4 regions of the Pseudomonas sp. SDT291_1_S447 genome follow, and region 1 is predicted to be linked to each of the others. Evidence: predicted binding sites of a transcription regulator. Region 1 holds the regulator's gene; each other region holds the start of a gene.
The links. Region 1 encodes FliA, which starts transcription of late flagellar genes. Its sites were predicted from a motif close to CTAAAGTTTNNNNNNNNNNNGCCGNTAA; they were not measured.

Region 1 (7,525 bases):
GGCTGCCACCGGCAACAGGATCAGGTTGGCACTGGCCACACCATAGATGGTCGCGACGAAAGCCACAGCAATGCCGCTGCCCAACTGAGTCGGATCAGCAAGATTGCCCATCACGTGGATCAGGCCCATCACCGCGCCGATGATGCCGATGGTCGGCGCGTAGCCGCCCATGCTTTCGAAGACTTTCGCCGCTTCAATGTCGCGGGCTTCCTGGGTGTAGAAATCCACTTCGAGGATGCTGCGAATCGCTTCCGGCTCGGCACCGTCGACCAACAGTTGCAGGCCTTTGCGCGAGTAATTGTCAGGTTCGGCATCGGCCACGCCTTCCAGACCGAGCAGACCTTCCTTGCGTGCGGTGAGGCTCCAGTTGACCACGCGATCAATGCCGCCGGCCAAGTCCACACGCGGCGGGAAGAAGATCCACGCCAGAATCTGCATGGCGCGTTTGAACGCGCTCATCGGCGATTGCAGCAGTGCGGCACCGATGGTGCCGCCCAGTACGATCAATGCCGCCGGGCCGTTGGCCAGCGCACCGAGGTGACCACCCTCAAGGTAGTTACCACCGATGATGGCGACGAACGCCATGATGATCCCGATAAGGCTTAGAACATCCATCAGATACACGCCTCGACAATGTGCTTGCCGATGTCGTCGAGGCTATACACCGCGTCGGCGAGGTCGGCTTTGACGATAGCCATCGGCATGCCGTAAATCACACAACTGGCTTCATCCTGCGCCCACACGGCGCTGCCGCCCTGCTTGAGCAGACGCGCGCCTTCACGGCCGTCGGCGCCCATGCCGGTCAACACCACCGCCAGAACTTTGTCGCCGTAGGATTTCGCCGCCGAACCGAAGGTGATGTCCACGCACGGCTTGTAGTTCAGACGCTCGTCGCCCGGGAGGATTTTCACCGCGCCACGGCCATCGATCATCATTTGCTTGCCACCCGGTGCGAGCAACGCCAGGCCCGGACGCAGGATGTCGCCATCCTCGGCTTCCTTGACGCTGATGCGGCAGAGCTTGTCGAGACGCTCGGCAAACGCCTTGGTGAACGCTGCCGGCATGTGCTGGATCAGCACGATCGGCGCCGGAAAGTTCGCTGGCAACTGAGTCAGCACGCGCTGCAAGGCAACCGGGCCGCCCGTCGACGTACCGATGGCAACCAGTTTGTAGGCTTTGCGTTTCGGCGCTGGCGACGAAGCGCTGGCAGCCGGAGCACGGCTTGGAGCAGGTGCATGCACAGGCGCGGGTGCCGGACGTGCCGGTGCGCTGGTGCTGTGGCTGCTGAAGCTGGATGGCGCCGGAGCCGGTGCAGGCGTTGGCGCTGCGGCTGGAGCCGGTGCGCTATAAGCACTGAAACGACGATTACTGCGCGAGATGCTATGCACCTTCTCGCACAGCAATTGCTTGACCTTCTCGGGATTGCGCGAGATGTCTTCGAAATTCTTCGGCAGGAAATCCACCGCGCCGGCGTCCAGCGCATCGAGGGTGACCCGGGCGCCTTCGTGGGTCAGCGAGGAGAACATCAACACCGGGGTCGGGCAGCGCTGCATGATGTGCCGCACTGCCGTGATGCCATCCATCATCGGCATCTCGTAGTCCATGGTGATCACGTCCGGCTTGAGTGCCAGCGCCTGATCGATCGCCTCTTTACCGTTGGTGGCGGTGCCGACCACCTGAATGCTCGGATCCGCTGAAAGAATTTCCGAGACGCGGCGGCGGAAAAAACCCGAATCGTCCACCACCAGGACTTTGACTGCCATAAACACTCCATTAGGTGCAGCGGGACGTTGTCGCCCCGCCGCCCCGGATTCAAATACGCCGTGCGGCGTAACGCTTGAGCATGCTTGGAACATCGAGAATCAGCGCGATGCGGCCGTCACCGGTAATGGTGGCGCCGGACATGCCCGGAGTGCCCTGCAGCATTTTGCCCAATGGCTTGATGACCACTTCTTCCTGACCGACCAGTTGATCGACGACGAAGCCGATCCGCTGAGTGCCCACCGAAAGGATCACCACGTGGCCTTCACGCTGCTCTTCGTGAGCGGCGGAGCTGACCAGCCAGCGCTTGAGGTAGAACAATGGCAGCGCCTTGTCCCGCACGATCACCACTTCCTGGCCGTCGACGACGTTGGTGGTCGACAGGTCGAGGTGGAAGATTTCGTTGACGTTGACCAACGGGAACGCAAACGCCTGGTTGCCGAGCATCACCATCAGGGTTGGCATGATCGCGAGGGTCAGCGGCACCTTGATGACGATCTTCGAGCCCTGGCCCTTGGTCGAGTAGATGTTGATCGAACCGTTGAGCTGGGAAATCTTGGTCTTCACCACGTCCATGCCGACACCGCGGCCGGACACGTCGGAGATCTCGGTCTTGGTCGAGAAACCCGGGGCGAAAATCAGGTTGTAGCACTCGGTATCGCTGAGGCGATCGGCCGCGTCCTTGTCCATCACCCCGCGTTTTACCGCGATGGCGCGCAGGACGTTCGGGTCCATGCCTTTGCCGTCATCGGAAATCGACAGCAGGATATGGTCGCCTTCCTGTTCGGCCGCCAGCACCACGCGACCACCACGGGCCTTGCCCGAGGCTTCGCGTTCTTCCGGCGACTCGATGCCGTGGTCGACGGCATTGCGCACCAAGTGGACCAGCGGGTCGGCCAGGGCCTCGACAAGGTTTTTGTCGAGGTCGGTTTCTTCACCCACCAGTTCCAGGTTGATCTCTTTCTTGAGTTGACGCGCGAGGTCGCGAACCAGACGCGGGAAGCGCCCGAAGACCTTCTTGATCGGCTGCATCCGCGTCTTCATGACGGCGGTCTGCAAGTCAGCCGTGACCACGTCGAGGTTCGACACGGCCTTTTGCATGGCTTCATCGCCGCTGTTCAGACCCAGGCGCACCAGACGGTTACGCACCAGCACCAGCTCGCCGACCATGTTCATGATTTCGTCGAGACGTGCCGTGTCGACGCGCACGGTGGTTTCGGCTTCGCTTGCCGGTTTTTCCGGTGGCGGTGTTGCCGGCGCACGGGCCGGAGCCGGGGCAGCAGCGGCAGCCGGTTTTGGCGCTTCGGCTTTTGGCTCAGGCTTGGCGGCAGGCTTGGGCGCTGCAGCAGCGGCCGGTGCCTTGGCGGCAGGCGTGGCGACGGTCGAAGCACTGCCAGCAGCGGCGGTGCCGACTTCGGAAAACTTGCCTTTACCGTGCAATTCGTCGAGCAGCGATTCGAACTCGTGATCGCTGATCAGATCGCTGCCGGCCGCGGCGGCCGCTGGAGCAGCCGGCGCAGGTGCCGAAGCAATCGCCGACTCCAGCGCGTCCACGGCAAAGTTGCCCTTGCCATGCAACTGATCGAGCAGGGCTTCGAATTCGTCGTCGGTGATGTCGGAGCTGTCGCCCTTGGCCGGCGCCGCAGGGGCTGCCGCCGCTGGTGCAACCGCGTCCACCGCGAACTGGCCTTTGCCGTGCAGTTGATCGAGCAACGACTCGAACTCGGCATCGGTGATTTCATCGCTCGCGGCTTCATTGGCCGTTTGCGCAGGTGCAGCAGCGGCCGGGGCTTCAGCTTCAGCCTTGACGGCGTTCAGCGAGTCCAGCAGCTGTTCAAATTCGTTATCGGTGATGTCGCCCGATGCGTCGCCTTCGACGACCAGCTCTTCGATCATCTCGGCCACTGGCGAAGCCGGGGCTTCGTCCGCCGATTGCGGTTCGGCCAGACGCGCCAGGGCGGCCAGCAGTTCCGGGGTGGCCGCGGTGATCGGCGCACGCTCACGAACCTCAGTGAACATGCTGTTCACCGCGTCCAGTGCTTCGAGGACAACGTCCATCAGTTCTGCATCAACGCGACGCTCACCCTTGCGCAGGATGTCGAACACGTTTTCGGCGATGTGACAGCACTCCACCAGCTCATTGAGCTGAAGGAAGCCGGCGCCCCCTTTTACAGTGTGGAAACCGCGAAAAATTGCGTTGAGCAGATCTGCGTCATCCGGGCGGCTTTCCAGCTCGACCAGTTGTTCGGACAGTTGCTCAAGAATCTCGCCGGCCTCAACCAGGAAATCCTGAAGGATCTCTTCATCGGCGCCGAAGCTCATTAATGGGGTGCTCCTACAGGTCTAAAAACCCAAAAAACCTAAAATTCCAAAACTCTAGAACCCGAGGCTGGATAACAAATCGTCCACATCGTCCTGACCGGACACAACGTCTTCTCGTTTATCGGCATGAATCTGCGGACCTTCACCCTGCGAGAGATGTTTTTGTGGATCTTTTTCTGCAAGCATCGCGGCGCGGTCATGTTCGATGCCCGCAAAGCGGTCGACCTGACTGGCCATGAGCACGAGTTTGAGCAAATTGCTTTCGACTTCGGTGACCAGTTGGGTCACACGCTTGATCACCTGACCGGTCAGGTCCTGGTAATCCTGGGCCAGCAGGATGTCGTTGAGATTGCTCGACACCGCACGGTTGTCCGTGCTGCTGCGTGACAGAAAACCGTCGACCCGGCGCGCCAGTTCACGGAACTCTTCAGCCCCGACCTCGCGACGCATGAAGCGACCCCAATCGGCACTCAAGGTCTGCGCTTCATCAGCCAGACTGTTGACCACCGGCGTGGCGCTTTCCACCAGATCCATGGTGCGGTTGGCCGCGGCTTCCGTCAGCTTGACCACATAGCCCAGGCGTTCGGTGGCGTCGGTGATCTGCGACACTTCCTCGGCCTGCGGCATGTTCGGGTCGATCTGGAAGTTGACGATCGCACTGTGCAGTTCACGTGTGAGCTTGCCCACTTCCTGATACAGGCCACGGTCACGGGTCTGATTGAGCTCATGGATCAGTTGCACAGCGTCGCCGAACCTGCCTTTTTCAAGGCTCTCGACCAGTTCGACCGCGTGTTTTTTCAGGGTCGACTCGAAATCGCCCTGTGAAGATTCGTTATGCTCCATAGCTCCCCCGCGCGTTCATCAGCCGATGCGTTCGAAAATCTTCTCGATTTTGTCTTTCAACGCCTGAGCCGTGAAAGGTTTGACTACGTAGCCGTTTACACCGGCCTGAGCGGCCTCGATGATCTGCTCGCGCTTGGCTTCTGCAGTCACCATCAGCACTGGCAGGTGCTTGAGTTTTTCATCGGCACGCACGTGGCGCAGCAGGTCGATACCGGTCATGCCCGGCATGTTCCAGTCCGTTACCAGAAAGTCGATGCTGCCGCTGTTGAGCACTGGAATGGCAGTCACGCCATCGTCAGCCTCGACGGTGTTGGTGAACCCAAGATCACGCAGCAGGTTCTTGATGATCCGCCGCATCGTTGAGAAGTCATCAACGATGAGGATTTTCATGTCTTTGTTCAATTCGACCTCCAAGCAGTCTTAAACGCGCCCAGCACCTGGACGCGCCACTTCAATCAATCGGCGCAGCACTCAAAGACTGTCTGGAGCACAACAGAGCAAGACCGGTGCCGTTCATCACCGCACCAGCCTCGTTCGCAGTGTCCCCACACTGCCTTCAGCGCGCTCGCCACTCCCCCAAACGCCCCCGCAAACGGGCCGCGCACTGGCTGTGTAACTGGCTGACCCGCGATTCACTGACGCCAAGGACTTCACCGATCTCCTTGAGGTTCAGCTCTTCGTCGTAGTACAGCGCCAACACCAGTCGCTCACGCTCCGGCAAATTGGCAATCGCGTCCGCCAGCGCCGCCTGGAAGCGTTCATCTTCCAGATCGCGTGACGGCTCCATATGAGCACTCGCGCCATCCTCGTGCAGCCCTTCGTGTTCGCCGTCCTGCAACAGGTCGTCGAAACTGAACAGGCGACTGCCCAAGGTGTCATTCAAAATCCCGTAGTAATCGTCGAGACTCAATTGGAGTTCGGCCGCAACCTCGTGATCTTTAGCATCACGGCCGGTTTTAGCTTCAATTGAGCGAATTGCGTCGCTGACCATCCGGGTATTGCGGTGAACCGAGCGTGGCGCCCAGTCCCCTTTGCGCACTTCGTCGAGCATCGCGCCGCGGATTCGTATGCCCGCGTACGTTTCGAAACTGGCGCCTTTGCTGGCGTCATATTTGGTCGAGACTTCGAGCAGGCCGATCATCCCGGCCTGGATCAGGTCTTCGACCTGCACACTCGCCGGCAAGCGTGCCAGCAAGTGGTAGGCAATGCGCTTGACCAGTGGCGCGTAACGCTCGATCAACTCGTACTGCGCGTCACGTGCCGACTTCTTGTAGTAGTTCATACCGCTTGCTGTCATAGCACGGGCCCTGCCGTTTGCTGCACGAGGCGCTCGACGAAAAACTCAAGGTGGCCACGCGGGTTGGCGGGCAGCGGCCAGGTGTCGACCTTCTGCGCGATCGCCTTGAACGCCAGTGCGCACTTGGAACGCGGAAAGGCTTCGTACACCGCACGCTGCTTCTGCACCGCTTTACGCACGCTTTCGTCGTAAGGCACGGCGCCGACGTATTGTAGAGCGACGTCAAGGAAGCGATCCGTGACCTTGGTCAACTTGGCGAACAGGTTGCGCCCTTCCTGCGGGCTCTGCGCCATGTTGGCCAGCACGCGGAAGCGGTTCATGCCGTAATCGCGGTTGAGCAACTTGATCAGCGCGTAAGCGTCGGTGATCGAGGTTGGCTCGTCGCAGACCACCAGCAACACTTCCTGCGCGGCGCGAACAAAACTGACTACCGAGTCACCAATACCCGCAGCGGTGTCGATCACCAGTACGTCGAGATTGTCGCCGATGTCGCTGAACGCCTGAATCAGACCGGCGTGTTGCGCCGGGCTCAGGTGCACCATGCTTTGCGTGCCGGACGCGGCCGGGACGATGCGGATGCCACCGGGGCCTTGCAACAGCACGTCGCGCAACTCGCAACGGCCTTCGATGACGTCGGCCAGCGTGCGTTTAGGGGTCAGCCCCAACAATACGTCAACGTTCGCCAGACCGAGGTCGGCGTCCAGCAGCATGACCCGACGGCCAAGCTCTGCCAGCGCCAGCGACAAGTTCACTGACACGTTAGTCTTGCCGACGCCACCTTTGCCGCCGGTCACCGCGATCACCTGTACGGGATGCATGCTGCCCATGTTATTTCTTTACCTTGTCTTGCATAGACGGAGGCCACATTACTGGCTGCGCGTTCACAACCGGAACAATGCATGGCAGACCATCGATGTAGGTACAAAAACTGTTCATGAATACCTCAGCCTACCTGCTTGGTCGGGCTGTGATAGATATCAGCGAACATGTCAGCCATGGCTTCTTCGCTGGGTTCTTCCTGCATTTGCACGCTGACGGCGCGGCTGACCAGTTGATGACGGCGCGGCAGATGCAAATCATCCGGAATCCGTGGGCCATCGGTCAGGTACGCGACCGGCAATTCATGACTGATCGCCAGGCTCAACACTTCGCCAAGGCTGGCCGTTTCATCCAGTTTAGTCAGGATGCACCCGGCTAGCCCGCAACGCTTGTAACTGTGATAAGCGGCGGTTAGAACCTGTTTCTGGCTGGTGGTTGCCAAGACCAGATAATTTTTTGATCGAATGCCACGTCCGGCCAGAC
Region 2 (7,525 bases), on a different contig from region 1:
AATGAACCAAGACGAGCAGGCTCTGGATTTTTCCACGGTGATCGCCTCCACCGTCCACGACATGAAGAACTCGCTGGCCATGCTCATGCAGGCCCACAGCCAGTGGCTGGCGCGGTTGCCAGAGGCCCAGCGCCAAGGCACGGAGCAGGGCGTGATCGACTTCGAGTTCGCCCACCTCAACGGCATGCTGGTGCAACTGCTCGGGCTGTATAAGCTCGGCGTTAACCAGATGCCACTGCAACCGGCCTATCACGAGCTCGACGATTTCATCGAGGCGCAACTGGCGGCGCATCAAGAGGTGTTCGCCAGTCGCGGCATCATCGCCACCTATGAAGTCGATCCGCTGAGCCCGCTGGGCTTCTTCGACCGCGAACTGATCGCCTCGGTGTTGGGCAACTGCATCAACAACGCCATTCGTTATGCGCGTGAATCGTTGCTGATCACCGTCAGCGACGAAGCCGGGCAACTGGTGCTGAGCATCAACGACGACGGCGACGGTTACCCGGCCGAGATGCTCGAGCGTCAGGCCGATTACGTGCAGGGCATCAATCACAGCAGCGGCAGCACCGGGCTTGGCCTGTACTTCGCCAATCGCATCGCCGCGCTGCATCAGCGCAATGGCGTCGAAGGTCGCACCGAAATCAGCAACGGCGGAACGCTCGGCGGCGGGGTGTTCAGCCTTTATCTGCCGTGACACGGGTTTTTGTTTGACGCTGCTTGATATTCCGAACAGCCGGAGCCTATTTTGTACGGGTCGCCGTTCGCGGCTCGCACAATAACAAGGATTGCGTCATGACAAGCGATGGCCAGCGTTCACTCGCGCAGCGACTGACGGGCATTGATGAGATTGAATGTGTCACGCCGGATTTGAACGGCGTACCTCGGGGCAAGGTGATGACCGCCGAGGGTTTCCTCGAAGGGCGGCGTTTGCAGCTGGCGCGTGGCGTGCTGCTGCAATGCATCATGGGCGGATATCCAGCGGCGCGGTTTTACGGCAGCGATGACGGCGATCTCGCGCTGATTGCCGAACCGACCCAGATCCATCGTTTGCCATGGAGTGACGAGCCGCGTGCCCTGGCCATTTGCGACGCCGATGAACTGACCGGCGAAAGCTCCAATCTGTCGACCCGGGGGCAACTCAAAGCGGTCATCGCTCGGTATGCGGCACGCGGTCTGGCGCCGGTGGTGGCCACCGAACTGGAGTTCTTCGTGTTCGCGCCGAACAGCGATCCGGCTCAGCCGTTCCGTCCACCGGTTGGTCTCGATGGTCGCCGCGAGGAGGGGCAGTCAGCGTTCAGCGTCAGTTCCAATAACGGTCTGCGGCCGTTCTTCAATGAAGTCTATAAATGCATGGCGGCCCTCGGCCTGCCGCGCGATACCTTCATGCATGAGATGGGCGTCAGCCAGTTCGAGATCAATCTGCTGCACGGCGATCCGCTGTTGCTCGCCGACCAGACATTCCTGTTCAAGCACCTGCTCAAGGAAGTCGCCCTCAAGCATGGCCTGAGCGTGGTGTGCATGGCCAAGCCGCTGGCGCACACGCCGGGCAGTTCAATGCATATTCATCAGAGCATCGTCGACATCGGCAGCGGCAAGAATGTCTTCAGCGACGAAAGCGGTCAGCCGACGGCGATGTTCCGCCACTTCATCGCTGGGCAGCAGGCGGGCATGGCCGATTTCACCGCGTTGTTTGCACCGAATGTGAACTCCTATCAGCGCCTGTGTCACCCCTATGCGTCGCCGAATAATGCCTGCTGGTCCCATGACAATCGCGCCGCCGGTTTGCGTATTCCCGCCAGTTCGCCGGTCGCTCGTCGCGTGGAAAACCGTTTGCCGGGCGCCGATGCCAATCCGTACCTGGCGATTGCGGCCAGTCTGGCTGCGGGCTTGCATGGTATCGAGCATGAGTTGGAGCCGACAGAAGCCATTCAGGGTGAGTTCGACGTGCCGGACAATCTTTCGCTGCCGTGTACCTTGCACGCCGCGCTTGAGCGTCTGAAACGTAGCCAATTGGCGAGGGAACTGTTCGGACAGGAGTTCATCGAAGGCTACATCGCTTCGAAGACCATGGAGTTGACCAGCTTCTTTGATGAAATCACTCCCTGGGAACGGCGTGTTCTAGCAGCCCAGGCCTGACGAACTGTCGCCATCGGGCTATCGTTTGATAGCCCGGTATTTACTGCAAGGAGCCGCTCGGAACGCCGATGCGCCAAATCTGGAAATCCTTTCGAGCGCTGTATTTCGCCTCGCTGATGATGTTGATCGGCTCGGGCCTTCTATCCACTTATCTGGCCTTGCGGCTGGCCGCTGACAACGTCGACGGCCTCTGGGTCGGTGCGCTGATGGCGGCCAACTATTTCGGCCTGGTGCTGGGCGGCAAGATCGGTCACCGGTTGATCGCGCGGGTCGGGCATATCCGTGCTTATTCAGCGTGTGCCGGGATCGTCGGGGCGGCAGTGCTTGGCCACGGTCTGGTCGATTGGCTGCCGGCCTGGCTGGTGCTGCGGACCATCGTCGGTCTGGGCATGATGTGCCAGTACATGGTCATCGAGAGCTGGCTCAACGAGCAGGCGGACGCCAATCAGCGAGGTCTGGTGTTCAGCGGTTACATGATCGCTTCGTACCTTGGCCTGGTGTTGGGCCAACTGATTCTGGTCATGCACCCCGGTCTGGGTCTGGAACTGCTGATGCTGGTCGCGCTGTGCTTTGCGCTGTGTCTGGTGCCTGTGACGTTGACTCGACGGATTCACCCGGCGCCCCTGCATCCGGCGCCGATGGAGCCGCGCTTCTTTATCAAACGGGTCCCGCAGTCGCTGAGTACGGTGCTCGGTGCCGGTTTGATCATCGGTTCGTTCTATGGTCTGGCACCGTTGTATGCCTCGCAGCAGGGACTGTCGACCGAGCAGGTCGGTCTGTTCATGGGTAGCTGCATTTTTGCCGGTTTGCTGGTGCAGTGGCCGTTGGGCTGGTTGTCCGATCGTTACGACCGGGCGCTGCTGATTCGTTGCTTTGCCGGGTTCCTGGCGGTGGCGGCGTTGCCGTTGGCGGTGTTGCCGCAAGTGCCGCTTGAGGTGCTGTTCGGGGTTGGCTTTCTCTGTTCGCTGGTGCAGTTCTGTCTGTATCCGCTGGCGGTGGCGTTTTCCAATGACCACGTGGAAGGTGATCGCCGGGTGTCGCTGACGGCGATGCTGCTGGTGACTTATGGTGTCGGTGCGAGCATCGGGCCGTTGCTTGCGGGCGTGTTGATGAAGCTGTTTGGCAGCCAGAGCCTGTATGCGTTCTTCAGCTTCTTCGCGCTGGTACTGGTGTGGCGGATCCGACCGAAAGCGGTGACCAATCTGCATCAAGTCGACGACGCGCCGCTGCATCACGTGGCTATGCCGGACAGCATGTCCAGTTCGCCGCTGGTGGCAGCCCTCGACCCTCGCGTAGATGAGCAAGTGGTGCAGGAGCAGATGGTGCAGGACCCGGTGCAGACGCCGGCAAACCCCGAGCCTGAACCTGCTACGCCGTCAGAGCCTGCGGCAGAAGGCGAACCGGATACCGATAATCCTGCGCCCGATCTCAGTGGCGGCAGACCCTGAACTGAACAAAAACACCGCGCATAAAAAAGGGCAGTCCCACCAGGTACTGCCCTTTTTGTTGGTCGCTGCGAATCACATATCGTCTTTATCGAAACGGCGTGCTTCACGTTGCAGCTGATAAACGAAACGCTCAACGTTGCGTGCAGCCTGACCACTGATGTTGTGGAAACGCAGGCCGGCAAAGGTGATGTTGAGTTTTTCTTCGAAGTGCAGATAACGCAGTTCGACGGAGGTCGGCTGGTTGCCGAACAGCGGCGGGGCGATCAAGCGGTCATAGACCTGGCCCAGTTGCAGGCGGTCAGTGATATCGCCTTCGAAGCGCAGCTTGCAGCCAGTCGCGGAGATATCCAGCAGTTTGCCGTTGATCGGCGCCTTGAGCTTTTCGCCGCCCAGTTCAACGCTGACCAGATCAGTCAGTTTCAGCGCGGCGCGGAAAGCATTGCGGCGCTGGTGGTAAACCACTTCGGTCGGCAGTTCGCCGGTGTAGAAACGATCACCTTCGGACTCTTCGATGTTCAGTGTGCCGGTGCATTCCCAGGCAATGCGCACACCGTCGTGAAAACCTTCGACCTTGAACGGCTCGCCGGCCAGCAGAAAGCGTTCGCCATCACGCGGGATCATCTCGTCCAGCGCGATCGAAGCGCTGTCACGGTCGACTTTGATCAGGTAGCTCTGGAAGCGCTGGCTGCGCTCATGGAAGGTAATGATCAGCGGATCGTGGCTCTCTTGCAGCTGGCGCAGGTTGCTGGAGATTTCCAGTGGCGTGGTGAGCACCTTAGGGGGCTGCGGAGCATCATCCGCGCTGAGGGCGTTGGACACGGTTTATCAATCTCCAGACAAAATATGACGACTAGCCAGCATTTTGCCAGCATGTTCCGCGGGTTGATAGAGCTGGCGCATCAACGGCTCATGCCTGGCTGAGCGGACGCGGCGTGGCGGGTTTGGCAAATGTACCGCTGGCGTTATAAAGCGCAGGCGCTTCACCACCGGTGAGGATCTTCAGCTGATTAGCCGTGGCGGCCTGCTGGATCTGGATCGACTGACCATTCTTGAGGTTGGCGGCCTGGCATTGCGCGATCAGATCGGTCAATGCGTCGCCTTGCGTCAACAACTGCTCGCCAATGCTCGACTGGCCAGCCAATTGCTCAAGACCTGTACGATCAGTCGGCAGATTGAGGCTGGCGAGGATTTCGCTGCGTTTGCGGCCATGCTGTTCAAGCAGAATGATCAACGCCTGTTTGTGCGCCAGAATTTCTTCCAGCAGGGGCATGTCGCGACCGTGCAACGCGAGGGATTCGGTTTGCAACAACTCCAGCAATTGTTGAGCTGGAGCAAAGTCGTCGTTGATCAATTGCAATAAATTAGTGTCGTGCATGGCTGGCCTTGGGTTTTAAGCGTCCAAAAGCCTGGCGCAGGCAAAGGCCTAGCGCTGGGCTTCGAAGTTGAGCAGTTTGCTGGCTACACGGTTGCTGTCGACTTTATAGCTGCCATCGGCAATCGCGGCTTTCAACTCGGCCACACGGGCTTTGTCGACAGCAGGTTGATCGCGCAGCTTGTCAGTGACCTTCTGCAACTGTTGAGCCTCATTGCTGAGGTGTACCGATTCCCCGCTTTTTGCGGTACTGGCCTGTTCGGCCGGGGTATTCAGCGGCGCGGAGGTGCCGGTTTCGGCTGTTTCCTTGGCGTTGCTGGTACGTGTACTGCCCGTAAGTGACGAGGAGCTGTTCAAACGGCTGAAATCGATGACCATGATAAAAACCTCTGGGAATTTGGACGCTTGCCATGTTTTCGGCCATCCCCTGGAAAACTTTAGGCACATTTACAATGAGCCTTGCATGCGCCGGCGCGTGTCCTGCTGCGGCACAGTTTAGGGAACAGCCGGGGCCAGCGCCAGTTTTCTACATCGCCACTTCCACTTGGCCCGGCGCGGTGACTTGCGCCTTGATGACCCGTTGCGAGTTGAGGTTTTTTACGCGGATCTGTTCTTTCAAACCGCCATTGGCCAGCGCTTCGCCGGGCATGCGCACGGCGAGCGTGCCGCTGCGGGCGGTGATGACCACTTGATCGCCCTTGCGAATGACTTCCGCCTGTTCCAGATGAACCAGGGTAATGACCTGATCGGCTACCGTTGGTCGGGTTAATTTCTGCCCGATCGCTTCGTCTACCGAGGTCAGAAAGCCTTGGTTGATCGTGCTCACGTCGCGCTCACGCAGAGTCACGTCCTGTGGTTCGATAATCCCCGCACGTTTGAGCGGGCGCGTGGTCGTCACAATCTCGCGAAACAGGCGGACTTGAGCGGGCACGAACACCGTCCAGGGCGAGGCGCCTTCGCAGCGAACCTTCACGGTAACCCGGCCCAGCGGACGTGCCGGACTCTCCAGCGTGGCTGTCAATTCCTTGTCGCACATAGGCATGCGCATACGGGGGTCGAGCTGGTTTACTTCGATTTCGTAGCGGCCTTCCGTTTGACTGGTAGCCAGATAGTCTTCTACGGTGAACTCAAGAAAGCCCTGAGTGACGCCGATAAGCATGTCAGGCAAGGTAACCGCATCAGCAATGGCAGGGCTGCCAGCAAAAAAGCAGCAAATAGCGCCCGCAGCACAAAGCCCTCTGCGAAGGGGTGATGTCAGGCGTCGAAAAAATGTCGTTTGAGCGTTCATACGAGTTAAAAAGCAAGCGCCGTGCCGTTTAGCAATGAATGTGCGTCGCAACAACACTTGGCGTTGGTGTAGGAGTCTGGGCATGGCTGGTGTAATGGATTCGGTGAACCAGCGCACGCAACTGGTGGGGCAGAATCGCCTGGAGCTGTTGTTGTTCCGTCTTGACGGTCAGCAGCTCTACGGAATCAACGTGTTCAAGGTACGGGAAGTGTTGCAGTGCCCGTCGCTGACGTTGATGCCCAAGTCCAGTCCTGTCGTGTGCGGGGTGGCAAATATCCGGGGGGCGACCATTCCGATCCTTGATCTGGCAATGGCCACCGGTTCCGGAGCGTTGAAAGACAAGAACAACCCGTTCGTGATCATCACGGAGTACAACACCAAGACCCAGGGTTTCCTGGTCCGCTCGGTGGAGCGCATCGTCAACATGAACTGGGAAGAGATTCATCCACCGCCCAAGGGCACGGGTCGCGATCATTACCTGACCGCTGTGACTCGGGTGGACAATCAGTTAGTCGAAATCATCGACGTCGAGAAAGTGCTGGCGGAAGTTGCGCCGACACCGGAAGCGATTTCGGTGGGCGTGGTCGATGTCGAGACCCAGACCAAGGCATTGTCGTTGCGTGTCTTGACGGTCGATGACTCGTCGGTGGCGCGCAAGCAGGTCACGCGTTGCCTGCAGACGATCGGTGTCGAAGTGGTGGCGCTGAACGATGGCAAGCAGGCGCTGGATTACCTGCGCAAGCTGGTCGACGAGGGCAAGAAGCCGGAAGAAGAGTTCCTGATGATGATTTCCGACATCGAGATGCCGGAGATGGACGGGTACACCCTGACGGCGGAAATCCGCGGCGACGCACGCATGCAAAAGCTTCACATCATCCTGCATACTTCGTTGTCCGGGGTATTCAATCAGGCGATGGTCAAGAAAGTCGGTGCCGATGACTTCCTGGCCAAGTTCCGCCCTGATGACCTGGCATCCCGGGTAGTCGACCGGATCAAAGCAGCAGATATCAGCTAGGAGCGTTTTGCTCCTGGCGGTCAACACGATTTAAGAGGCGGCATCATTGTCTACGGGTAATTTGGATTTCGAACAGTTCCGGGTCTTCCTGGAAAAAGCCTGTGGCATTTTGCTCGGTGAAAACAAGCAGTACCTGGTCTCGAGCCGTCTCAACAAACTGATGGAGCAGCAAGGCATCAAATCCCTGGGTGAGCTGGTTCAGCGCATCCAGACCCAGCCGCGCAGCGGTTTGCGCGAGCAGGTGGTCGATGCCATGACGACCAACG
Region 3 (7,525 bases), on a different contig from region 1:
CGACGCATGCTCTTGACGCAAAAATCCTACGTCGAAGGTGCATTTGATCTCGGTCTGTACGCGGCGCGCTTGTTCGACGACACCACCACGCTTGAGTCCGAAGCCGAACGTAAACAGGCTCATGAATTGCTGGATCTGCTGACGCCGATCGTCAAATCCTGGCCGTCGGAGTTCTGCCTCAAGGCCAACGAACTGGCGATCCAGATTCTTGGCGGCCACGGTTATACCCGCGAATACCCGGTGGAGCAGTATTACCGCGATAACCGCTTGAACCCGATCCACGAAGGCACTCACGGCATTCAGTCACTGGACTTGCTCGGGCGTAAATTGGCGCAGAACGGCGGCGCGGGATTGAAGCAATTGATTCGACTGATCGCCACTACGGCAGAGCGCGCAACGGCGCATGAATCGCTGACCGCACTGCGTGAGCCGCTGGAAAAACTGGTGGCGCGCCTGCAAACGGTGACCATCGGTTTGTTGACTGATCTGGGGCAAGGCAAGGTCAATAGCAGTCTGGCGAACTCGGCGTTGTACCTGAAGGTGTTCGGGCACACGGTGATTGGCTGGCGCTGGTTGGAGCAGGCGATTCGTGCCGAGGAAGGGTTGGCCAAGGGCAATTTGGCGGATGCTGACTTCTATAAGGGCAAGTTGCAGGCGGCGCGGTACTTTCTGACGTGGGAAGTGCCGGGTTGTCACCATGAACTGGCGTTGCTGGAAGCGCGGGATGATACGTGCCTGGCGATGCAGGATGCGTGGTTCTGAAACGCTACCCTCACCCCAGCCCTCTCCCGGAGGGAGAGGGGGCCGAACGGGGGATGCTTGAATACTCCGTCGACCTGAAAGAAGCTCACCGAATCCATAATCGACTGGCGTTTTCAGGTCGATGTATAGCGAAAGACACCTCGGTCAGTCCCCTCTCCCTCCGGGAGAGGGTTAGGGTGAGGGGCTTTTCTGGCTCAACACTCAACTCAACTTGAACCCACCCATCTGCCGCGCCAAATCATCCGCCAGCCTCTGCAACATCTGACAATCCTCACGACAAGCCCGCACCTCCCCCGCCGTCGCCCGCGCCAGATCGGAAATCCCCTGCACATTACGGTTGATCTCTTCCGTCACCGCCGACTGCTCTTCCGTCGCCGTCGCCACCTGATGATTCATGTCACTGATGCGCTCGACCTGACCGGTAATCGCCGTCAACGATGCCCCGGTACGCTGGCTCGATTCAACCCCGGTGCCAGTTGCGGCCTGCCCCGTGCGCATCGACGAAACGGCGTTTTCCGCGCCTTGCTTGAGGCTGCCGATCATCTGTTGAATTTCGTCGGTGGACGCCTGGGTCCTGCGCGCCAAAGTACGCACTTCATCAGCAACAACCGCAAAGCCGCGGCCCATATCGCCGGCGCGCGCCGCTTCGATCGCCGCGTTCAGCGCCAAAAGATTGGTCTGCTCGGACACCCCGCGAATCACAGCTAACACCGAGTCGATCGACGCCACTTGATGTGCCAGTTCACCGACTGCACCCGCTGCCAAGCCAATTTCATCCGACATGCTTTCAATATGCCGGATCGAACCGCCGACCACTTCCCGCGCCTGCATCGCTTCATCCCGCGCGGTCTGCGAGGCCAGCGCCGCGTTACCGGCGTTCTGCGCAATCTCCTGAACCGTCAGGCCCATCTCGTGAACCGCAGTCGCGACCATGTCGGTCATTTCCTGCTGACGGCCGGAACGCTCGGCAGTGTTTTCCACCACTTTCGCCACTTGCCCCACAGCCGTACGCAGACGCTCGCTGGTGGTCAGCACTTCAGCGATCATCCCGCGCTGGCTGTCGAGAAAACGATTGAAGCCGCGCGCGAGGTCGCCCAACTCATCGGCGCGACTGGAATCTAACCGGTGGGTCAAATCTCCCCCACCGCTACCGATTGCTACCAACGCAGCTGTTACTTGGCGAATCGGCCGCACCAAACCTTGCGCCAGCCACACCACCAACGCGAGGCACACCAGTGCCACGGCCAGACCAATGCCGCCGCTCATCCACATCGCTTTACGGGCTTCGGCGTAGATCTGCGACTGCGGCACTTCGGCCACCAGAGTCCAGCCCAGATCGCGCAACGGCAGGCTGAAGGCGAGGAAGTCTTCGCCATCCCTCTGGAAGCTGCTGCTGATCGCCGTTTTCTGGCCCATGACGGCCTGCGCTGCATTGGCGCCGATCTGCTCGCTCAAGGTGCGTTTGCCGCTGAACTGCGCCTCGGGATGCACCTGGATCAAACCGTCGGAACGCACAAGATAGACCTTGCCGCGCTCGCCAAAGCTGAAGTTGTGAATCAGCTCCGACAGCTCTTTCATGCTCAAACCGAGCCCGGCCACACCGACCACTTTGCCGGCCTGCTCGACCTTCAAATCGATGAACAGCGCCAATTCCCCGGTGGCACCGTCGTTGTCGATATTGAGGGTGCGCGGCTGATTGCTGTCGAGGAAGGAATAGAACCACGCGTCAGCCGGTTTTGAACGACTGAGGGTGCGATCCAGACCTTTTTCGGTGATGTAGTGATTGGATTCGGTACCGATGATCAAAGCGGTAAAGGCTTTATGTTCGGCGCGGATGCCTTCCAGATACTGCGCGAAGCCAGCCGTTTTGCTGCTGTCTTCGCCCGAGGCGAGCCAGTCACGGACCATCGTATTGCTGGCGATGTCTTTGGCCGCTGTCAGCGGTTGCACAAGGATGCGTTCGATATCGTTACGCGTCGCTTCGATGCTCGACGGCAGTGCTTGTTCGACCAGATAGCTCTGTGCGAGGCGGTTGACCACCAGGGTATAAATGCCAACCACGATCAGGATACTGACCAGCAGGGCGGTGCCCATGCTGAGAATCAGCTGCCATTGAATACTGCGTCGCCACAACTGCATGGAGCACCCCCAAAGAATAAGTGGCCGAAACAATGCAACAGCCGTGCCGATTGTATACAACTCAGTCGACAATCTATTCTTTGGTTGTGCGCAGCTCCATCAACCCTGGTTAATGGTCTTGGCGATGGTGTCGACCGTGGCGCTGACTTGCTCTTGGTAACGGTCGAGTTCTTCCTGGTGTTGCTTCTTCATTTCGATCTGCTGCGAGCACAGATTCATCGCCGCCAACACCAGCAAGCGATCACCGATCAGCGTCGGGTATTTACGCTTGGTGTCATCCAGCGCTGCCTTGAGCATCATGGCCGCGTCCAGCAGGGTCTGTTCTTCCCCGGCCGGTGCCTTGATCGAATAGTCCTCCCCGAGAATGGAGACGACTTTTACCCCTGCTGTGTGGTGGTTCATGCGCTGACAGGACCGGCGTTGACGCGATCAACCAGGGCTTGAATGCGGGCGGCAGTGGCGCCGTGCTTTTCTTCCTGCTCCATCAGGTTCAGTTGCAGGCTTTCGTTTTCATCCTTGGCCTGGGCCAGTTCCGTGGACAGGGTCTGGTTGGTTTGCGCGAGGGTCTGGTTCTGTTGCACCAGGTCGCTGACGAGCTGTTCCAATTGGCTGAGGGATGCTTCCAACATTTTGATCTTCCAAGCGTTTTTCAAAGGGCGCGTACGATAAAGAAAAGTCATCACGGATGCCAGGGTTAAACCGGCGCAAAGCCTTGATTTTCCTGGTGGCCGACCGTTCTCGCGAGTTTTAAAGACTGTGATCTGCCGATCTGGTTCCTGCACTTCGTCGCCCGAGCCCTTCTGCGACAAATAAGCACAGTGCCTCAAGACTTTAGTCGTATGACCGATAAGTCATCCATACAGCAGTCTCAGCCCGCATGGATGCGGCCCTCTCTTGGTATCCGCCCCATGTCCCTTCGCAATATGAATATCGCCCCACGGGCGTTTACCGGTTTCGCCCTGATCGGCGGCCTGATGCTGATTCTCGGCGTGTTCGCGCTGAATCAGATGAGCAAAATCCGCGCAGCAGGCGAAGACATCGCCACGGCCAGCGTGCCTTCCATCAAAGCCCTCGACGAATTCACCCAACTGACCCTGCGCCTGCGCGTTTTGTCGTATCGGTTGCTGATCAACCGTGAACCGGACGTTCAACAAAAGACTGTCGAACTGTTCGAGTTGCGCAACAAGCAGATCGCCGACGCCCAGCGCGCCTACGAACCGTTGATCGACGGCCCGCAAGAACGTGCGGCTTATGATCAATACGTGCAGTTGCTCGCGCAGTACCGTCAGCTTGAAGACCGGATGAAAACCCTGTCGCGCAACAATCAGATCGATGAACTGCGGCAGATGCTCAACTCGGACTTGCTGAGCAACTCGGAAGCGGTGAACACCGCCCTGGCGCGTTTGCTGGAGATCAACACTCAGCAAATCGCCGAGACGGATAAAGGCGCGAGCGAGCAGTTTTCGATGTCTTTCAACCTTGTGGTTACGCTGTTGGTGATCGCCACTGGCCTGACGTTCCTCTTTGCCTGGCTGCTGACTGTGAGCATCACCAAGCCGATCTCCAAAGCATTGGAAGCTGCGGAAACCATCGCCGAAGGCAACCTGACTCAACCGATCCACGTTGACGGTGAAGACGAGGCAGGACGTTTGCTCGCGGCCATGGCCAAGATGCAATCGAAGCTGCGTGACACCCTGCAGCGTATTTCCGGCTCGGCCACTCAATTGGCTTCGGCGGCTGAAGAACTGAACAGCGTCACCGACGAAAGCGCGCGCGGCCTGACTCAGCAGAACAACGAGATCGAACAGGCGGCCACTGCGGTCAACGAGATGACCAGCGCTGTGGAAGAAGTCGCGCGCAACGCCGTGAGCACTTCGGAAGCCTCGAAGAATGCCACCACTTCGGCAGGCGACGGTCGCGATCTGGTGCAGGAGACCGTCAGCGCCATCGAACGCATGAGCGCTGATGTACAGAGCACTGCTTCGCTGATCGGTGATCTGGCGAATGAATCCCGTGATATCGGCAAGGTGCTCGACGTGATTCGTGGTCTGGCCGATCAGACCAACCTGCTGGCCCTGAACGCAGCGATTGAAGCGGCGCGTGCCGGTGAAGCGGGTCGTGGTTTTGCGGTGGTGGCAGATGAAGTCCGTGCCCTGGCGCACCGCACCCAGCAGTCGACCAGCGAAATCGAGCGGATGATCGGCAGCATTCAGAGCGGCACCGAACACGCCGTGGATTCGATGCGCAACAGCACCGAGCGCGCCGAGTCGACCCTGAACATCGCCCGTGGTGCCGGCATGTCGCTGGACACCATCAACACCGCCATCGTCGAAATCAACGAGCGCAACCTGGTGATCGCCAGCGCCGCCGAAGAGCAGGCGCAGGTGGCGCGGGAAGTGGATCGCAATCTGGTGAATATTCGTGATTTGTCGGTGCAATCGGCGACTGGCGCGAATCAGACCAGTGCGGCGAGTAATGAACTGTCGCGGTTGGCGCTGGATCTGAACAACATGGTTGGGCGGTTTAGCCTTTAATTTAGTAGATCGAGATCAAAAGCACCCTCACCCCAGCCCTCTCCCAGAGGGAGAGGGGGAAAGGGAGCAGATTGAGGGCCTTTCAGATTTTGAGTTCGGCTCGATATTGCAAGTCGGCGTACCTCGCACAAACACCGCGGTCGGTCCCCTCTCCCTCCGGGAGAGGGCTAGGGTGAGGGCCGCAATCGCCCGCCGAACACAAAACCTGATGCCACACTGAAAAACCTTTTTGACAGCATCACATTTCAACAGGTTAGAATCGCTGGCACGCAGACTGCATGGTCAGTTTGTGCCCGTCTTTACGCTTCTGGAGTACTGCCTTTGAATGCGACGACCATCAACAGCCTGTTCTTGATCGGCGCGTTGCTGGTAGGCGCAAGCATTCTCGTCAGCTCACTTTCTTCCCGTCTCGGCATCCCGATTCTGGTCATCATCCTCGCTGTCGGCATGGCTGCCGGGGTCGATGGCGGCGGGATCATTTTCGATAACTACCCGACGGCCTATCTGGTCGGCAACCTCGCACTGGCGGTGATCCTCCTCGACGGCGGTTTGCGCACGCGGGTGTCGAGTTTCCGCGTGGCGCTATGGCCGGCGTTATCGCTGGCCACGGTCGGGGTGTTGATTACCACTGGCCTGACCGGCATGGCAGCGGCATGGCTGTTCGACCTCAATCTGATTCAGGGCCTGCTGATCGGCGCCATCGTTGGCTCAACCGACGCCGCAGCAGTGTTCTCGCTGCTCGGCGGCAAAGGCCTGAACGAACGGGTCACCGCCACCCTGGAAATCGAATCCGGCAGCAACGACCCGATGGCGGTGTTTCTCACCGTGACCCTGATCGACATGCTCGCCAGCGGCCAGACCGGCCTGCACTGGAGCCTGCTGACCCACCTGATCCGCGAGTTCGGCATCGGCGGCGTGATCGGCCTCGGCGGCGGCTGGCTGATGTTGCAACTGGTCAACCGGATCAATCTGGCCGCCGGCCTGTATCCGATTCTGGTGATCGCCGGCGGTCTGGTGGTGTTCGCCCTGACCAACGCCTTGCACGGCAGCGGCTTCCTCGCCGTTTATCTGTGCGGTCTGGTGATCGGCAACCGCCCGGTGCGCAGCCGTCACGGCATTCTGCACATGCTCGACGGCATGGCATGGCTGGCGCAGATCGGCATGTTCCTGGTGCTCGGCCTGCTGGTGACGCCGCACGATTTGCTGCCGATCGCCCTGCCCGCTCTGGGGCTGGCGCTGTGGATGATTCTGTTTGCGCGACCGCTGTCGGTGATGGTCGGCCTGCTGCCGTTCAAAGCGTTTCATGGCCGCGAGAAAGCCTTTATCTCCTGGGTTGGCCTGCGCGGTGCGGTACCGATCATTCTCGCGGTGTTCCCGCTGATGGCCGGGCTGCCGAATGCGCAGCTGTACTTCAACCTCGCGTTCTTCATCGTGCTGGTGTCGCTGCTGGTGCAGGGCACGAGCCTGCCGTGGGTGGCCAAGCTGTTGAAGGTGACGGTACCGCCGGAGCCCGCGCCGATTTCCCGCGCGGCGCTGGAAGTCCACGTCACCAGCGAATGGGAGCTGTTCGTTTATAAGCTCGGCGCAGAGAAATGGTGCATCGGTTCGCCCCTGCGTGAGCTGAAAATGCCCGAAGGCACACGTATCGCCGCGCTGTTTCGTGGCCAGCAATTGCTCCATCCGTCGGGTAGTACGGTGCTGGAAGTCGATGATTTACTGTGTGTTATCGGCCATGAACACAACCTCGGCGCCCTCGGAAAACTGTTCAGCCAGGCGCCGCAACGTGGCCTCGATCTGCGTTTCTTCGGCGATTTCGTACTCGAAGGAGATGCCCAGCTTAAAGCGGTTGCCGCACTCTATGGCCTGCCGGCCGAGGGTATTGATCCGGACATGACCCTGGGCGCCTTCATCGCGCAGAAAGTCGGTGGTGCGCCCATCGTCGGTGACCAGGTGGAATGGAACAACACCCACTGGACGGTTGCGGTCATGGACGGGAACAAGATCGGCAAAGTGGGCGTCAGATTCCCCGAAGGAAGTCGCCCGGGCCCCGGGCTCTTCCTCTAAACTGCGTCCACTCTCACTTGCTTGAC
Region 4 (7,525 bases), on a different contig from region 1:
CTACATAGGGAATTGCGGTGTATTCAGAACAGCGCCAGCAGATTCGAGCCGAGAAACAGCTGGTCGATCCAGAACACCTGATGCAACACCACAATCACCCAGAACAGAATCTGAAACGACACCTTGCGCGTCTTGTGCCGGAACACCTGCTGGGCGATCAACGCGCCCGGCCAGCCGCCAGCCAGTTCCACTGCATGCAGGATGTTCTCCGGCGTGCGCCAGGCATCGGTGCGCGCCTTGCGCTTGTCGGCCCAGTACATGAAGAACGCCAGCACGCTGACAACCCCATAGACTGCCAGCGGCACCAGCGAAATCCCGCGCAGCCACATCGAAACGGAGCCGAACAGCGGCAACGCGCAGACGATCAGCAGAACCAGCAGTTTCAGCTTGAGGTTCTGGATGTGGTTGCCGCCCGAAGGTCGCCCTTCAGGCCGGCGTGCGCGGGAATCACTCATGGCTTGGCTGCCGCCCAATCGATCCAGCCAAACTGCCACGTCGCCAGAATCACCAGACCAAACACAATCCGATACCAGGCGAACGCCGCATAGCTGTGGCTGGCGATGAACTTGAGCAAGCCGCGCACGGCGATCATGGCGAAGATGAACGCGGTGACGAAACCGATGGCGAACACCGGGAAGTCCGCTGGCACAAACAGGTCGCGATACTTGTAGCCCGAGTAAACCGCTGCACCGACCATAGTCGGCATGGCCAGAAAAAACGAGAACTCGGTAGCGGTCTTGCGCGACAGGCCGAACAGCAAGCCGCCAATGATCGTCGAGCCGGAACGCGAGGTGCCGGGGATCATCGCCAGACACTGGGCGAAGCCGACCTTCAAGGCGTCTTTCCAGGTGATCTCGTCGACCGTTTCCGCATGTACTTCATGCTCACGCTTCTCCGCCCACAACATGATGATGCCGCCCACCACCAGCGCGGCTGCGACGGTAATCGGGTTGAACAGGTATTCGTGGATCAGGTCGGCAAAGATCACGCCCAGCACCACCGCGGGCAGAAACGCGATCAGCAGGTTGGCGGTGAAACGACGTGCGCTCGGCTGGGTCGGCAAACCGATGACCACATCGAAAATCTTGCGTCGAAACTCCCAGACCACCGCGAGGATCGCGCCGAGCTGGATGATGATATTGAACGCCATGGCCCGTTCGCCGCCGAATTCGAGCAAGTCGGCAACAATGATCTGGTGTCCGGTACTGGAAATGGGCAAAAACTCCGTCAGCCCTTCTACAACTCCTAGTATCAGTGCCTGCAAGGCCGTCCAAAGATCCATCAATCCCCCAAAGAGCGATGCGCGCTGGCATGCCCCGATAGTATTTTTTTACGTTCACTGCGATCAGCGTAGCTGGTTGTGGCTGTACCGATTCCGCGCGCACAGGATCCACACGAAACGGTCAAAATTCCGTGAAATATCAATTTGGATTCAGGTTTTCACGCGCGGGGCCGAAATCCTAACAGACAAGCCTTAATAGCGCTGCCGCGTTATACGACTTGGGTCGCGTATGCCCACCCGCGTAATCGTGGTTGGATGCTGGCGGTCGTTTATTACAAGAAAAAGAATCCGGAGTGACAGCGTTATGAACAGCTTGCGCAGTGTGTCGATCAGCCGACGCTTGTGGCTCATCTTGATTGTGGCGGTGGTCATGTTGCTGACCTTGGGCGTGTTGATGCTCAAGCAGATCCACGACGATCTCTACCATGCCAAAGCCCAGAAAACCCAACACGTGGTGCAGACCGCCAGCGGCCTGCTGACCTATTACCACGACCTCGCAACCGCCGGCACGCTGACTAAAGAGGCCGCGCAGAAACAGGCGCTGACGGCGATTCGTGGCTTGCGTTACGACCAGAGCGATTATTTCTGGATCAACGACCTCACGCCCGTGATGGTCATGCACCCGACCAACCCGAAACTGGAAGGCCAGAACCTCTCGGCGATCCGCGATCCGGACGGTTTTGCGGTGTTCAACGAAATGGTTGCCATCGCCAAGGCCAAAGGCGCCGGCATGGTCGACTATCGTTGGCCAAAACCGGGCGCCAGTGAGCCGGTGGCCAAGACTTCTTACGTCAAACTGTTCGAACCGTGGGGCTGGGTACTCGGCTCCGGGGTTTACGTCGACGACGTCCAGGCCGAATTCCAGGGCCAAATGATCAAGGCTTCGGTCATCGGCTTGGCGATTGCCATGATCATGGCGCTGCTGGTGATCCTGATCGCGCGCAGCATCGTCCGCCCGCTGCAGGAAACCGTGAACGCCATGGCCAACATTGCCAGCGGCGAAAGCGACCTGACGCGCAGCCTCGATACCCACGGCAAGGATGAAGTCACCGAGCTCGCGCATCACTTCAACGCCTTTACCGCCAAGCTGCGGCGGGTGATCGGTGAACTGCAGGTGTCGGCCAGTGCGCTCGGCCAATCGTCGAGCGAACTGGGCAACGATGCCTCCCAGGCCCAGCAACGCAGCCAGCAGCAATCGCAGCAGATGGAACTGGTGGCCACGGCGATCAACGAAGTGACCTATGGCGTGCAGGACGTGGCGAAGAACGCCGAGCACGCCGCCGCCGAAATGCGCGATGCCGAAGCGCAGGCGCAACAGGGCCAGATCAACATCGATGGCAGCTTGCAGCAGATCGACAAGCTGTCCGGCACCATTGATCAAGCGGTTGAAGTGATTCGCACCCTGGCCACCGAAAGCACGCAGATCGGCAGCGTATTGGAAGTGATCCGCTCGATTGCCGAGCAGACCAACCTGCTCGCGCTCAACGCCGCGATCGAAGCAGCCCGGGCCGGTGAGCAAGGTCGCGGCTTTGCCGTGGTGGCGGACGAAGTGCGCTTGTTGGCGCAGCGGACGCAGAAATCGACTGCGGAAATCCAGTCGATGATCGAACGCTTGCAGAACCATTCCGAAGCCGCCGTGAAGGTGATCGGCGACAGCAGCAAAGCGTCGCAATTGACCATCGAGCAAGCGGGACTGGCCGGGGCGAGTCTGAATGCCATTGGCCAGGCGTTGCGCAATCTCAACGGCCTGAATGCGTCGATTGCCAGCGCTACGTTGCAACAGGCGCATGTGGTCGAGGACATCAATCAGAACGTCACTCAAGCGGCCGGCCTGTCGCACAGCACGGCCATCGCTGCCGAGCAATCAAGTGCCGCCAGCCTGCGCCTTGGTCAATTGAGCGAACAACTCAACGCCCTCCTGCGCCAGTTCCGCGTCTAACCCGTGTAACTCTGGTGAGCCCACCCCTCACCCCAGCCCTCTCCCGGAGGGAGAGGGGGCTGACCGAGGTGTCTCAAGCTATACGTCGACCTGAACAATCGAGTCGATTATGGATTCAACGCAGAAAGATCAGGTCGGCGTATCTCGAACATCCAACTCGGTCAGTCCCCTCTCCCTCCGGGAGAGGGTTAGGGTGAGGGGTTTGGCCCAATGCAGTACAATCCGCCCCCTCCTCAATTTCCCCCAAGGAACCTACATGTCCGGGCTCGAACTGTTTGCCGCCGCACTCGGTGTGATCGCCGTATGGCTGACGGTCAAACAGAATCCGTGGTGCTGGCCGATCGGCCTGGTCATGGTCTTGCTCTACAGCTGGATCTTCTTTGAAGTGAAGCTGTACTCGGACATGTTGCTGCAAGTGATCTACGCCGCGTTGCAAGTCTATGGCTGGTGGCAATGGACCCGCGCCGGGACGATGCATGACGGCCGGGAGGTCACTCGCCTTGATCGCCGCTCGTTGTTGCTCGGCCTAAGCGTGGGCGCCGTCGGCAGTGTCTTGCTGGGCGCGGCCATGGCCCACTGGACCGACGCCGCGCAACCGTGGCTCGATGCCGCGCTGACCGGTTTCAGCCTGGTTGCGCAACTGTGGATGGCGCAGAAGCGGCTGCAATGCTGGGCGTTGTGGTTTGTGCTCGATGTGATCTTTGTCGGCTTGTTCATCTATAAGGGGTTGTACCTGACCGCCGCGCTGTACGGTCTGTTTACCCTGCTGGCGGTGCAAGGCTATCGCGAATGGCGCGCCGACCCGGCGTTGCGCCCATGAAGGTCGTGGTCCTGACCGGGCCCGAATCCACCGGCAAGAGCTGGCTGGCAGCGGGCCTGCAACAACGCTTTGGCGGTTTGCGCGTGGATGAATACGTGCGTCGGTTTATCGAACTCAATCCCCGCGATACGTGCCTTGCGGACATCCCTGATATCGCTCGGGGCCAACTGCAATGGGAAGATGAAGCGCGGGCGCAACAGCCTGCGCTGCTGATCCTCGACACCCATTTGCTGAGCAACATGCTGTGGAGCCATACCCTGTTTGCCGACTGTCCGGGCTGGCTGGAAACCGAGCTGTTGGCACGGCATTACGACCTGCACCTTCTTTTGTCCCCGGAACAGGTCGACTGGACCGATGACGGTCAGCGCTGCCAACCGGATCTGGACGAGCGTCTGGCGTTTTACCAGTCCACGCAGAACTGGCTGGAAAACCACCATCAGCGCTTTCTGATCATTCAAGGCAATTGGGCCGAACGCCAACTGCAGGCCTTTGCCGCTGTCGAGCAATTACTGGCCGAGTGACCCGATCAATGGGTCACCTTCCCCGGCACTTTCCCCTGTTCTGGGGACAAAGTGTCCGATTCTGAAACACTCGTTGACGTGCAGAGTGCCCGTTTCAACACTGTTCACGACTTTGTCATCCGAGTTGTTACGCGGTTGAAACACATCGTCGCAAACCCTTGTTCCAGAGCTTTGTTCAGCCAATAGACAGCTCAGCGCGCCGGTCGGTGTTTCAACGCTGAAACAGCTTGTGTTTCAGCTGTGCGTGTTTATTTGCCAACTCATTGAAACTCAAAAACATTTAAAAAGCGGCACAGCTTTCGCTCTCTCCTTCACAACGCTGACTAGGGCCAGCCCACTGAAGAAGGAATTGCAGCCGTGGGGAATATCCAAAAAGGTTTGACCTGCCTTCTGCTGATCGGATCAGCAGCCAGTACGCTGATCAGCTTCAACGTGCAGGCGGAAGGCAACGGCGTGATCGTCCTCAACCGCGATGTTCAGCCTATTCCGATCGGTCGCAACGGTGGCAAAGACCCCTACCCGACCACCGTCAATGCCAACCCGTCCGCACGCATCAACTCCACCATGAACAGCACCGAATTGAGCGACGGCGACTTCGCCGGTGTCGCCAGCGGCAGCGCGTTCCGCACCGTCAACAATGTCCAGGCCGGCGCCAATCTGCCGGGCCTCAATACCGTCACCAATCCCAACGGCATGCCCGGCATGAGCGCAGGACACGGCGGCGGTTCCGGCGGTGCGATTTCCGGCACGATCAACCGCGCCATGAGTTCCGGCCTTGCCCCTCTGACCCGCATGGCCGGAGGCCAATGAAATGAATCGTTCACTCCTTCTGCTTGCCCTGCTCGGTTGCACCACTGCCATGGCTGCTGATCCTGGTTCAGTGAACAAGGCCAACATTCAAGATTCCGGGGTGCAGTACCGCGGCAACTTCAACGTCAACCAGGCGGCTGGCGATCAAATGCAACAGACCAACGTCAAGGCAGTGGCAATCGGCACCGAATCCCACGCCAGTACCAGCGTCATGCAGAAAATCGACACACCGGCCTCGCGCTCCATCGACGCCAGCGCATCCATTGGCGGCACCTCTTTCAGTAATGGCAACGGCATCCTCGGTGTGAACCAGGGCGCCGGGGCCAACAACCAGATGGCCAACGTCACGCGCGTCAGCATCAGTGCTGCCCCGCAGAGCGTTGACGACAGTGCCCTTTCGCAACAGAACGTGGCGCTTTTACCGAGCTCAGGAGCAACTGGTACCTCACCCGGCAGTCGCCAGGTCACGACAAGTGATCAGGCCTTCACCGGCAGCCGCGGGGTAATCCAGGTGAACCAGAGTGCCGGGGTGGGGAACCGAATGGCTAACACCCTGAGCATCCGGGTCGCTGACTGACCCAAACAACAAAAGCAGTGCAATTAGAAAGTACCAACACTTAACCAACTAATAAGCACGATGGAGAAACACCATGAAACCTACAATGGCTCTCAAACCACTGGTTTTCGCACTTGCAGCAGTGATGGCAATCGCAGCACAGGCAGGCGGTCGTGATGACGATCATGGTAATGGCCACGGCAACGGGCACGGTAACGGCCATGGTAATAACCAGCCTAAAGGCCCTTCCCTGGAACAACTTCTGCAAATCACCGCCGGCGCCGGGGCTGCAGTACTCGACGAACAAAACAGTGACGGCAACGTGGTGAAAAACCAGGGCACCCTCAACAACGCCAACGCCAGCGACTCGCTCAATGGCTCCAACGGCAACATGGGCGCCAACGTAGCAGCCGGCGACGGCAACCAACAAGACAACGCCGCCGCCCTGGCGACTGCCGACGAAAGCTTCATCTTCGGCACAGCTGTTGCTGCCTCGAGTGCAACTCAAGTCAACAACAACAACTACGTGAAAAACTCGTCCACCTTCAATAACGCCACGCTCAACAATGCAGGCAACAATGGTTCCGGCAACATCGGCATCAACGTCACTGCCGGCAACTTCAACCAGCAGAAAAACAACCTGGCGATCGCCGTATCCGGTGGCCGTGTAGCCACTGCCGCCGCAGCCGCCAATCAGTCCTCCACCGGCCTGGTTGTAGACAACAAAGGCGTGCAGACCTACAAAACCGACACCCTCACCGGCACCTACGCGGCCGCTGGCGTGTTCAAAGCCAAAGGCACTGCAACCATCGAAGATGATGACCACCACGGCGGTTATGGCAATCGTGGCGGCGGCCACGGTGGCAACGATGACCAGAAAGCCAAATTCGAAGCCGTCGGTACTTTTGGCCTCGCTGGCGTAACCACCCAACAAGTGATGACCAAAGATGGCTGGAAAGCCCCTGTCGTCAACAATGCCAACATGACCAACTCGATGAACAACTTCTCCGGCAACGGCGGAGCCAACGTCTCGTCTGGTGTGGGCAACCAACAAAGCAACTCGCTGTCCATCGCTGCTGGCTGCAGAGCCTGCCTGTAATCGCGATCGAAACGAAAGCCCCGGAAACGGGGCTTTTCCTCAGTCCGCAAAGGCGTATCGATCATGCGTAAGACTGCCCTCTTCACTCTGCTTTTCGTCTGTGGCCTGACTCAGGCCGGTCAGATGCCCGTCGCTGCCCTGCCGGGTGGCACGCTCGTCTACAAAAACGTGCAGAGCATCCGTGAGCGCAAGTTTGCCGACATCGTCGAACAGAAAACCGATTTCAGCTGCGGCGCCGCTGCACTGGCAACGGTATTACGCCAGGCCTATTGGCTCGACGTCGATGAGGAGCACATCATCAAAGGCATGCTGGTCAACGCTGACCAGGACCTTGTTCGTACTCAAGGGTTTTCCATGCTCGACATGAAGCGCTACATAGAAAGCATCGGCATGCGCGCCAGGGGTTACAAGATTCCACCGGAAAAGCTCGAAGCGGTAACCATCCCGGTGGTGGTACTGATGGAAATTCGCGGCTACAAGCATTTCGTCGTGTTGCAG

Region 2: a site for FliA is predicted at 5,370-5,397, ahead of flgM (flagellar biosynthesis anti-sigma factor FlgM). Genes of this name have one in related genera too.
Region 3: a site for FliA is predicted at 3,724-3,751, ahead of ACW9IR_RS16505 (methyl-accepting chemotaxis protein). Genes of this name have one in related genera too.
Region 4: a site for FliA is predicted at 1,432-1,459, ahead of ACW9IR_RS26635 (methyl-accepting chemotaxis protein). Genes of this name have one in related genera too.

What each region holds. Positions count from the first base shown of each region.
Region 1 covers NZ_JBSVXS010000136.1:1,919-9,443, forward strand. Annotated here, with positions in the region: gene ACW9IR_RS25615 (flagellar motor protein) at 1-615, opposite strand, end outside; gene ACW9IR_RS25620 (protein-glutamate methylesterase/protein-glutamine glutaminase) at 615-1,763, opposite strand; gene ACW9IR_RS25625 (chemotaxis protein CheA) at 1,813-4,083, opposite strand; gene ACW9IR_RS25630 (protein phosphatase CheZ) at 4,138-4,926, opposite strand; gene ACW9IR_RS25635 (chemotaxis response regulator CheY) at 4,945-5,316, opposite strand; gene fliA (RNA polymerase sigma factor FliA) at 5,483-6,223, opposite strand; gene fleN (flagellar synthesis regulator FleN) at 6,220-7,050, opposite strand; gene flhF (flagellar biosynthesis protein FlhF) at 7,167-7,525, opposite strand, start outside.
Region 2 covers NZ_JBSVXS010000070.1:743-8,267, reverse strand. Annotated here, with positions in the region: gene ACW9IR_RS19840 (response regulator) at 1-5, shown strand, start outside; gene ACW9IR_RS19835 (sensor histidine kinase) at 2-694, shown strand; gene ACW9IR_RS19830 (glutamine synthetase family protein) at 895-2,136, shown strand; gene ACW9IR_RS19825 (MFS transporter) at 2,205-3,584, shown strand; gene ACW9IR_RS19820 (flagellar brake protein) at 3,657-4,403, opposite strand; gene ACW9IR_RS19815 (flagella synthesis protein FlgN) at 4,492-4,959, opposite strand; gene flgM (flagellar biosynthesis anti-sigma factor FlgM) at 5,008-5,334, opposite strand; gene flgA (flagellar basal body P-ring formation chaperone FlgA) at 5,483-6,244, opposite strand; gene ACW9IR_RS19800 (chemotaxis protein CheV) at 6,327-7,259, shown strand; gene cheR (protein-glutamate O-methyltransferase CheR) at 7,306-7,525, shown strand, end outside.
Region 3 covers NZ_JBSVXS010000048.1:29,277-36,801, reverse strand. Annotated here, with positions in the region: gene ACW9IR_RS16525 (acyl-CoA dehydrogenase) at 1-762, shown strand, start outside; gene ACW9IR_RS16520 (methyl-accepting chemotaxis protein) at 964-2,901, opposite strand; gene ACW9IR_RS16515 (cell division protein ZapA) at 3,001-3,303, opposite strand; gene ACW9IR_RS16510 (hypothetical protein) at 3,300-3,530, opposite strand; gene ACW9IR_RS16505 (methyl-accepting chemotaxis protein) at 3,810-5,435, shown strand; gene ACW9IR_RS16500 (potassium/proton antiporter) at 5,757-7,499, shown strand.
Region 4 covers NZ_JBSVXS010000154.1:45-7,569, forward strand. Annotated here, with positions in the region: gene ACW9IR_RS26625 (DUF1294 domain-containing protein) at 24-455, opposite strand; gene ACW9IR_RS26630 (undecaprenyl-diphosphate phosphatase) at 452-1,282, opposite strand; gene ACW9IR_RS26635 (methyl-accepting chemotaxis protein) at 1,587-3,221, shown strand; gene pnuC (nicotinamide riboside transporter PnuC) at 3,478-4,041, shown strand; gene ACW9IR_RS26645 (AAA family ATPase) at 4,038-4,562, shown strand; gene ACW9IR_RS26650 (hypothetical protein) at 4,920-5,372, shown strand; gene ACW9IR_RS26655 (adhesin) at 5,374-5,949, shown strand; gene ACW9IR_RS26660 (heme utilization protein) at 6,023-7,027, shown strand; gene ACW9IR_RS26665 (C39 family peptidase) at 7,091-7,525, shown strand, end outside.